Regions from separate parts of the Neobacillus sp. DZ-9 genome, predicted to be linked through region 2. Evidence: riboswitches for the same ligand, from Rfam matches in the RefSeq annotation. Region 2 holds a riboswitch; the other holds the start of a gene.
What was found. Region 2 has a riboswitch for glycine ahead of gcvT (glycine cleavage system aminomethyltransferase GcvT). Riboswitches for the same ligand answer to the same signal wherever they lie in the genome.
Positions count from the first base shown of each region.

Region 1 (4,190 bases), on a different contig from region 2:
AAACAAAGTTTTTTTAGGTTTTTGCCTGTAGCAAGTTTTATCAATTTGTTTTTAAGTGTATTTAGTTTTATCTGTTATAGGAAAAAATGGTGGGTAACTAAAAATCCTCTATCACCTGGGCCAATAGATTTTACATATATATTAGGGCCTTATTTTGTAGCAACGCTTTGGATATTTAAATTAACATTTGGGAATTTCCCAAAGTACTTAATTACAAATATGGTATTGGACCTTATTAACGCTTTTCCTTTGCCTTACATTGGGAATAAAGTTGGAGTTGTTAAATTTATAAAAATGAAAAACACAACCTGGTATTTTATATGTGTATTCTTGGCCATTATTATCTATGGGTTTCAATCCGTTGTGGAAAAATCAATTAAAATAGCAGATAGTTTTAATAACAAAGAGTTATCTAGTAACAAAAATTAAGATGAGGTTTAAAGAGATATTTTAGATATAGTTCCAAGAAACTACTACGGGTGATGCATAATGCCGTGTCAAAAAAGTGACGAATTACAGAGATTTGTGGAAGATGCAAAAAAATATACAAAAGATGGCAAGGTTGCAGACTATATTCCCGAGCTGGGTAAAGCAAATCCTGGTGATTTATCGATTGCGATAAATTATCCTGACGGAAGATGTATCTCAGCGGGTGATATTGATAAAAAGATTACGTTGCAAAGTATCTCAAAGGTTATCAGTTTAGCCCTTGTTTTAATGGAAAGAGGCTATCGCTATGTATTTGAACGAGTTGGGATGGAGCCAACTGGAGACCCGTTTAATTCGATTGCCAAGTTGGAAACAATGCCGGCCAAGCCATTGAACCCAATGATCAATGCTGGGGCACTGGTCGTGACCCATATGATAAAAGGGGATACAGTGGAGGATCGATTCAATCGGTTATTAGGCTTTATCCGGGAATTGGCCGATGACTCTTCCATTGGTTACTGTGAAAATGTAGCCCGTTCCGAATTTGAATCGGCTGATTTAAACCGGGCATTATGCTATTTTCTGAAGCAGCATAACATTATCACTGAGGATGTAGAAACCTTATTGGATTTATACACCAAACAGTGTGCTGTCGAGATGAATTGTCTGGGTTTAGCGAGGATCGGCATGATTTTTGCGATGGATGGAGTGGATCCTCTTAATGGGAAACGGATTATACCCGACGATGTAGCAAGAATCTGCAAAACCTTTATGGTAACGTGCGGAATGTATAATGCATCAGGCGAATTCGCCATCAAAATAGGGATTCCAGCTAAAAGTGGTGTATCAGGCGGAATCATGGGGGCTGTTCCTGGTAAATTTGGAATTGGCATTTTCGGTCCTGCCTTAGATGAAAAAGGGAACAGTGTGGCCGGACTTAAACTTTTAGAACTTTTATCAAAAAAATATCGGTTGAGTATGTTTTAAAAGAAATCCCATCTGGATGCCAGATGGGATTCATTCGTTCCTGCCCGATTCCGAATTGTCGTTTCAAGAACCACGGGGTTGAGGGCCTTGTGATAAGCAATTAGATAAATTTTAATTATTGACACATTGTTAGAATACTATTAAAATTAAAAATTATTCAACAATAGTTAAACTCAATCAAAAAAATTAATAATTTAGCAAGCTATGATCGCTATGGATCGCACTATAGCAGGAGCAGCTTCTGGAGAGACCGCAGGAATACCGCGGCGCCGAAGGGTTCATAATCTCAGGCAAAAGGACAGAAGAGTACTGAATATTTATTTGTTATACTGACATTCGTTAGCGTAACAATTATTATTTGTTATTCTTAGACCTAAGAGATTGGAGGCCCTCCAATCTCTTTTTTTATTGAGTTTACTATTTTGTTCATCGTTTCACATGAAACATTTTTCATCAATTTGAGAGGAAGATTGAAATGGAACAAAGAGAATTAAAGCGGAATTTAGAAAATCGTCACGTGCAGCTAATCGCCATTGGCGGCACCATTGGAACCGGATTATTCTTGGGTTCCGGTAAAGCCATACAGCTGGCGGGGCCATCCATCATACTGGCCTATTTAATCGTAGGAATCGCCTGTTTTTTTGTTATGAGGGCGCTAGGTGAACTCTTGCTGTCTAAAGCGGGCTATCAATCTTTCACTGACATTGCCGAAGACTATCTCGGACCGCGGGCAGCGTTTGTCACCGGATGGACCTATTGGTTTTGTTGGATTATGACGGCGATGGCCGATGTGATTGCAGTTGGAGTTTATGTTCGCTATTGGTTTGATATCCCCCAGTGGATACCTGCGCTCGTTTGCTTAATCGTCTTATTAGGATTAAATCTATTAACTGTGAAGCTTTTTGGAGAATTGGAGTTTTGGTTTGCGTTAATAAAGGTCATAACCATTGTCGCCTTAATCGGTATAGGGGTTATTTTGTTAGTGATGGGATTCAAGACCGATGCGGGAACGGTTTCAATTAAAAATCTTTGGGAACATGGCGGACTTTTTCCGAACGGGATTTCAGGCTTCTTGCTTTCCTTTCAAATGGTTGTATTTGCCTTTGTCGGTGTGGAATTAGTGGGAGTATCGGCAGCGGAAACATCTAATCCGGAAAAAAATATCCCATCTGCTATTAACAAAATTCCTTTAAGAATTCTCTTTTTCTACGTTGGTGCATTGATTGTTCTTTTATGCATTAATCCTTGGACAGAACTAAATGCAGCAGAAAGTCCTTTTGTCAAAACCTTTAGCTTGGTCGGGATTCCAATTGCTGCAGGCATAATTAACTTTGTCGTCTTAACTTCCGCCGCTTCTGCATGTAACAGCGGGATGTTTTCCACAAGCCGGATTTTATTTAATTTAAGCAAAAAGGATCAGGGGCCAGATCATTTTGCTAAATTGAATAAAAATCATGTACCAAGTAACGCGTTATTGATTTCCACGCTTGTTTTAACAGGAGGAGCTCTTTTGAGCAAACTGATTCCGGAACAAGCCTTTGGGATCGTGACAACCATTAGTGCGATTTGTTTTATTTGGGTGTGGGGTGTCATTCTTATCTGCCATGTAAGGTATAAGAAAACACGTCCCGACTTACAGAAAAAATCAACCTTTAAAGCACCGTTTACTCCATTTATGAACTACGCTGTTCTAACTTTGTTTGCCATGATTCTTATTATTATGCTGTTCGCTCAAGCTACTCGCACGGCCTTATTGTTGACACCACTTTGGTTTATTCTATTGTTTACGTTGTATTCATATAGAAGGAGAAAGGATAAAAATCTAAAATTATCGGCATAGAATCAACAATCGATTTGTGCCTGCCCCCGATGTGTGATATATCGGAGGCGGGAGGTAGGGGATAAATGTAAAGGTGCAATCCGAGATCTTGGGATTGCACCTTTATCCTGTTTAAGCTACTTTTTGTCCGATAATTTATTTTTGGATTTAAGGAAATTAAAGGAAGTATGAAGAATATATAAATATAGGTACTAGCCTAATATTTTAAGAAAGGGTGTCGTTAAGGTGTCAAAAAAAGTATTAATCCTGGCAGGAGATGCTGTAGAGGCATTGGAAGTTTATTACCCGTATTTTCGTTGTCTTGAAGAAGGCTACAATGTGCAGATAGCTGCACCATCCAAGAAGAAGCTGCAAACAGTAGTACATGACTTCATTGGATGGGATACTTATACGGAAAGTAAAGGATACTTAATTGAAGCACAGTTAGCTTTTGAAGAAGTAAATCCGGACGAATTTGACGGGTTGATTATTCCAGGGGGAAGAGCTCCGGAATACATTCGCTTAAATGAAAATGTTCCAAGAATTGTCGCCCACTTTTTTGAAGCAAATAAACCTGTTGCGGCGATTTGCCATGCAGGTCAGGTGTTAACAACCGTGCGCCAATACTTGGAAGGCCGTGAATTAACTGCTTATATCGCCTGCAAGCCAGATGTGGAAGCAGCTGGGGCAACCTATATTGAAAATCACCTCCATGTTCAAGGCAATCTCGTTTCCGGACACGCATGGCCGGATCTTCCAGGTTTTATGAAAGAGTTTATAAAATTATTAAACAAATAAGACTGAGAAGAAGCTCGTAGAGAAAATTAGTACTCTACGAGCTTTATTTATTGTGTTTATGTTGTCACAAAAAAACAGCCTCCCCCGTCTTGTTTATGAAAACCATATTGAAATGGAGGAAATAATGTGAAAACGTATGATGCAGCCATTATTGGCG
Region 1 covers NZ_JCAIOL010000004.1:165,539-169,728, forward strand. Annotated here, with positions in the region: gene AC59HZ_RS12710 (hypothetical protein) at 1-429, shown strand, start outside; gene glsA (glutaminase A) at 490-1,416, shown strand; glycine riboswitch at 1,648-1,728, shown strand; gene AC59HZ_RS12720 (amino acid permease) at 1,892-3,256, shown strand; gene AC59HZ_RS12725 (DJ-1/PfpI family protein) at 3,482-4,033, shown strand; gene AC59HZ_RS12730 (phytoene desaturase family protein) at 4,160-4,190, shown strand, end outside.
Region 1: linked by a shared signal. The riboswitch ahead of AC59HZ_RS12720 (amino acid permease) and the one ahead of gcvT (glycine cleavage system aminomethyltransferase GcvT) in region 2 are both predicted to bind glycine.

Region 2 (4,190 bases):
CCGCACTTAGCATCGCTGCTTCTGCAAGAGCAGTTCCACCATCATACATCGAAGAGTTAGCAACATCCATTCCAGTTAATTCACAAATCATCGTTTGGAATTCAAAAATGGCTTGAAGTTCACCCTGTGAAATCTCTGGCTGATATGGTGTATAGGCTGTATAGAATTCTGACCTAGAAATGACATGGTCTACAATTACTGGCATGTAATGGTCATAAACGCCGGCACCTAAGAAAGAAACATTTCTTTTTAGGTCTGCATTACGGCTTGCCATGTTAAAAAGTTCTTTCATTAATGCTGTTTCTGATTTTGCTTCTTTAATATTATATTCACCTTGAAATCTCACTTTTTCAGGGATATCACTAAATAGCTCATCAATAGAGGAAACACCAATCGTTTCAAGCATAGCCTTCTTATCTTGTTCAGTCATTGGTAAATAACGATGTTTCATAAAACTAGCTCCCTTCTGTTATTTCTTTTCTTTTTTATAAAAAGGTGTTGGAACTACTGTTGCTTTCAGGCGTTTACCGCGAATTTCCACTTCTACCTCTGAATCAAGACCAGAAAATTCTGTCTTAATTAGCGCAAGTCCGATATTCTTCTTTAAGGTTGGAGACTGAGTTCCAGTCGTAACCTCTCCGATTAATTCTTCACCTTTATAGACAGGATAGCCGTGACGAGGAATTCCTCGGTCTATCATTTCGATACCAACCAATTTTCGTGGGAGGCCGTTTTCTTTTTGCTGCTTTAAAGCTTCTTTCCCAATGAAATCTGCTTCTTTATTTAATTTCACCGCAAACCCAATACCGGCTTCCAGTGGAGAAATTTCCGCTGATAACTCTTGGCCATAGAGTGCTAATACCGCTTCGAAACGAAGAGTATCGCGTGCGCCTAATCCGCATGGGAGAATCCTTTCTTCTTCTCCTGCTTTTAAAATTTCTTTCCAAAGCAGTGCGGCTTCTGCAGAATCACAATATACTTCAAAGCCATCCTCCCCGGTATATCCGGTTCTAGATACTAGTGCCTTTTTTCCATTTATGAGCACTTCCTGCTGAAATTTGAAAAAGCCAATTCCACTTAAATCAGTATCCGTAAGCTTTTGAAGTACCTTTTCAGCTAGAGGTCCCTGAACGGCGAGCTGTGCCGTTCTTTCAGAAAGGTTTTCAAGGCTGACATCGCCGTCTAAATGATCTACAAGCCATTTATAATCCTTTTCAATATTGGATGCATTCACAACCAATAAATAGTGATTATCTTCAATCTTATAAACGAGCAGATCATCAACAGTACCGCCGTTTTCATAGCACATTGCTGTGTACTGGGCGCCGCCGTTTTTTATTTTTGAAATATCATTTGTCATCATCTTTTGTAAATAATTTAAGCTGTCAGCACCTTTTACTTCTACTTCCCCCATATGGGAAACATCGAATAATCCAGCCCTTGTTCTTACAGCTTCATGCTCATCCTTAATGCTTGAAAACTGGACAGGCAGCTCCCAGCCTCCGAAATCAATCGTTTTCCCGCCGTATTCCTTATAAACGTCAAACAGTGGAGTACGTTTCAATTCAGTCATCTTAAATCCCCCTTCAATCTTTTACATGTTCATTATTCGTAAAAATTGACTCTTTAACAGAGATTAACCCATTAACAAAATCAGGAAAAATATTATTCTGATTTCGCATTTAAAAAAGTATTTTGACAAAGGAAAACATAAAAAAGGACAGAAACCTCCCTTAAAACGAAAGAAGGTCTCTGTCCTTGCACCTGAAAGTTTAACCTGGAATGGCTTTCCCCTTTGGTGGCTGCCCAATTTATACAGCACTCTCCAGAGCCGCGTCAAACAAGAGTTCTTTTGCCTGAGAGATTCACATGGACTGCTTGCTCCTTCGGCGCTACATAGGTAGTCTCTCCCCTTGTTATCATCCGCATTTATAATATTTTCCAATTTGGTCATACTAATTATACTTCTAAAATAAATTACCTTATTAAAATATTTAAAACTTTCAAAGCTATTATCATCCTACCATTAAAACATTACATTGAGCAATAACTTTTGTAAGGAACTTTTGCAGGAACAGGAGCTGAAACGATGTCTGTCGAAATTGAATTTGATTCCTCATGGCAGGATGATTTTTTGCAAAGAATTGACAACGATGGTCCTTGGGGAAATTGGGAGCTTTTTAAACTGGCGATAGGGGTTGAAAAACACCTTGTCATTCCTGAATTCGAGGGCCTTCAGGCACCGAATCATCTGGCTAATTTAACACCATTGCCACACCAGCTTGAAACCGCTAAGCAAGTTATTGAAAACATGAATGGAAAAGCAATACTTGCCGATGAAGTCGGACTTGGGAAAACGATTGAGGCAGGGTTGATTTTAAAAGAATACATGATTCGAGGACTGGTAAAAAAAGTATTGATCCTTGTTCCCGCCTCATTAGTTACCCAATGGGCTATTGAACTGAATAGCAAGTTTTTTATTCCTGCCATCACCCAAAGGAAAAGCTATGTATGGGAACAGTGCGATGTGGTGGTTTCCTCGATTGATACAGCGAAGCGAAATCCGCATCGGGACATTATTTACCAGCAGGATTATGACCTTATCATTATCGATGAAGCCCATAAATTGAAAAATAATAAAACAAAAAACTATGAATTTGTTCAGAATCTAAAAAAGAAATTTTGTTTATTGTTGACCGCCACTCCGATTCAGAATAGAATCGAGGAAATTTTTAACCTTGTTTCACTCCTTAAGCCAGGTCATTTAGGCAGCGAAACTGCATTCTACGAAAAATACAAACGCGATTCCCGTTCCTTAAATGATGATGAGCATTTAAAAGAACTGGTCAATAAAGTTATGATTCGGAACCGCCGTGCCGATACGGGAATTGAATGGACGAAGCGGCATGTTGAAACCATTCCCATCGAATTTACACAACCGGAAAAAGAGCTGTATATGTCGATTACAGACCTAAAAAGCGATGGTGACTGGGTCCAGACAAGTGCTTTCTCGGTCATGACCCTGCAGCGGGAAGCTTGCAGCAGCAGAGAAGCTGTTTTTTATACGCTTAAAAACATGCTGCAGAAAAAGGAAAATCCTTCTCAGGCTTTTGAAGAACAAATCCAGTATTTAATTAAAAAGGTGGAAGCTGTTCAGCAAAATTCGAAGGCAGAAAAAGCACTTGAGTTAATTCAAAAAGCGAATGACAAAGTCATTATTTTTACGGAATACCGTGCAACCCAGTTGTATTTGCAATGGTATTTAAAGCAGCATGGAATCTCCTCAGTCCCTTTTCGCGGCGGGTTTAAACGCGGTAAAAAAGACTGGATGCGCGAATTGTTTCAAAAGCACGCCCAGGTGTTAATTGCAACAGAAGCAGGCGGCGAAGGAATTAATCTGCAATTCTGCAATCATATCATTAACTTTGATTTGCCTTGGAACCCGATGAGACTAGAGCAGCGGATTGGACGGATTCATCGCCTTGGGCAGGAAAAGGATGTTATGATCTATAATTTTGCGATAAAGAACACGGTTGAAGAGCATATTCTCAAGCTTTTGTATGAAAAAATTCATTTGTTTGAGAAGGTCATCGGCGAGCTCGATGATATTCTCACAAAACTGGAATTCGGCAATATTGAGGATCATTTAATTGATATTTTTGGACAGTCCGCATCAGAAGGTGAAATGCGCATCAAAATGGAAAATTTATCATCGATGATTGAATTTGCAGAAAGTATGAAGAAAGGAGATTCACATGCAGCAGCAGGAAATTCATAGCTTTCTTTTGAACTATTTTAAAGCAAATGATTGTCCGATTGTAGAGAATAAGCCAGGGTATATAACTGTTCAGCTTACAATCGAACTTGATAAAGCTTTAATGAACCGCCCTTTTTACTGGCATTATTTAGAAAAAACAGGCGGAATTCCAAATCCGATGAAGCTGACGTTTATTACTAATCAAAAAGCGGCCCCTGAGAATATGAGAGGGGAGATTATTCATTTCGGCTCCCCTCGGCTCCATCAAATATTTGAATCGACGAAAAATTTGGCCAGCTATATTCGGCTTTATGAAAACCATCAACACGGCAGCAGCCAAACACCTTTGATGCCTTGGCTCTGTATGAATGTTAAAATTTCTTATCAATGTGATCGGAAACGAGATATTTTTAAGTCTATTGGTTTGCAGCTG
Region 2 covers NZ_JCAIOL010000001.1:437,749-441,938, reverse strand. Annotated here, with positions in the region: gene gcvPA (aminomethyl-transferring glycine dehydrogenase subunit GcvPA) at 1-451, opposite strand, end outside; gene gcvT (glycine cleavage system aminomethyltransferase GcvT) at 470-1,573, opposite strand; glycine riboswitch at 1,835-1,923, opposite strand; gene AC59HZ_RS02205 (DEAD/DEAH box helicase) at 2,090-3,778, shown strand; gene AC59HZ_RS02200 (YqhG family protein) at 3,756-4,190, shown strand, end outside.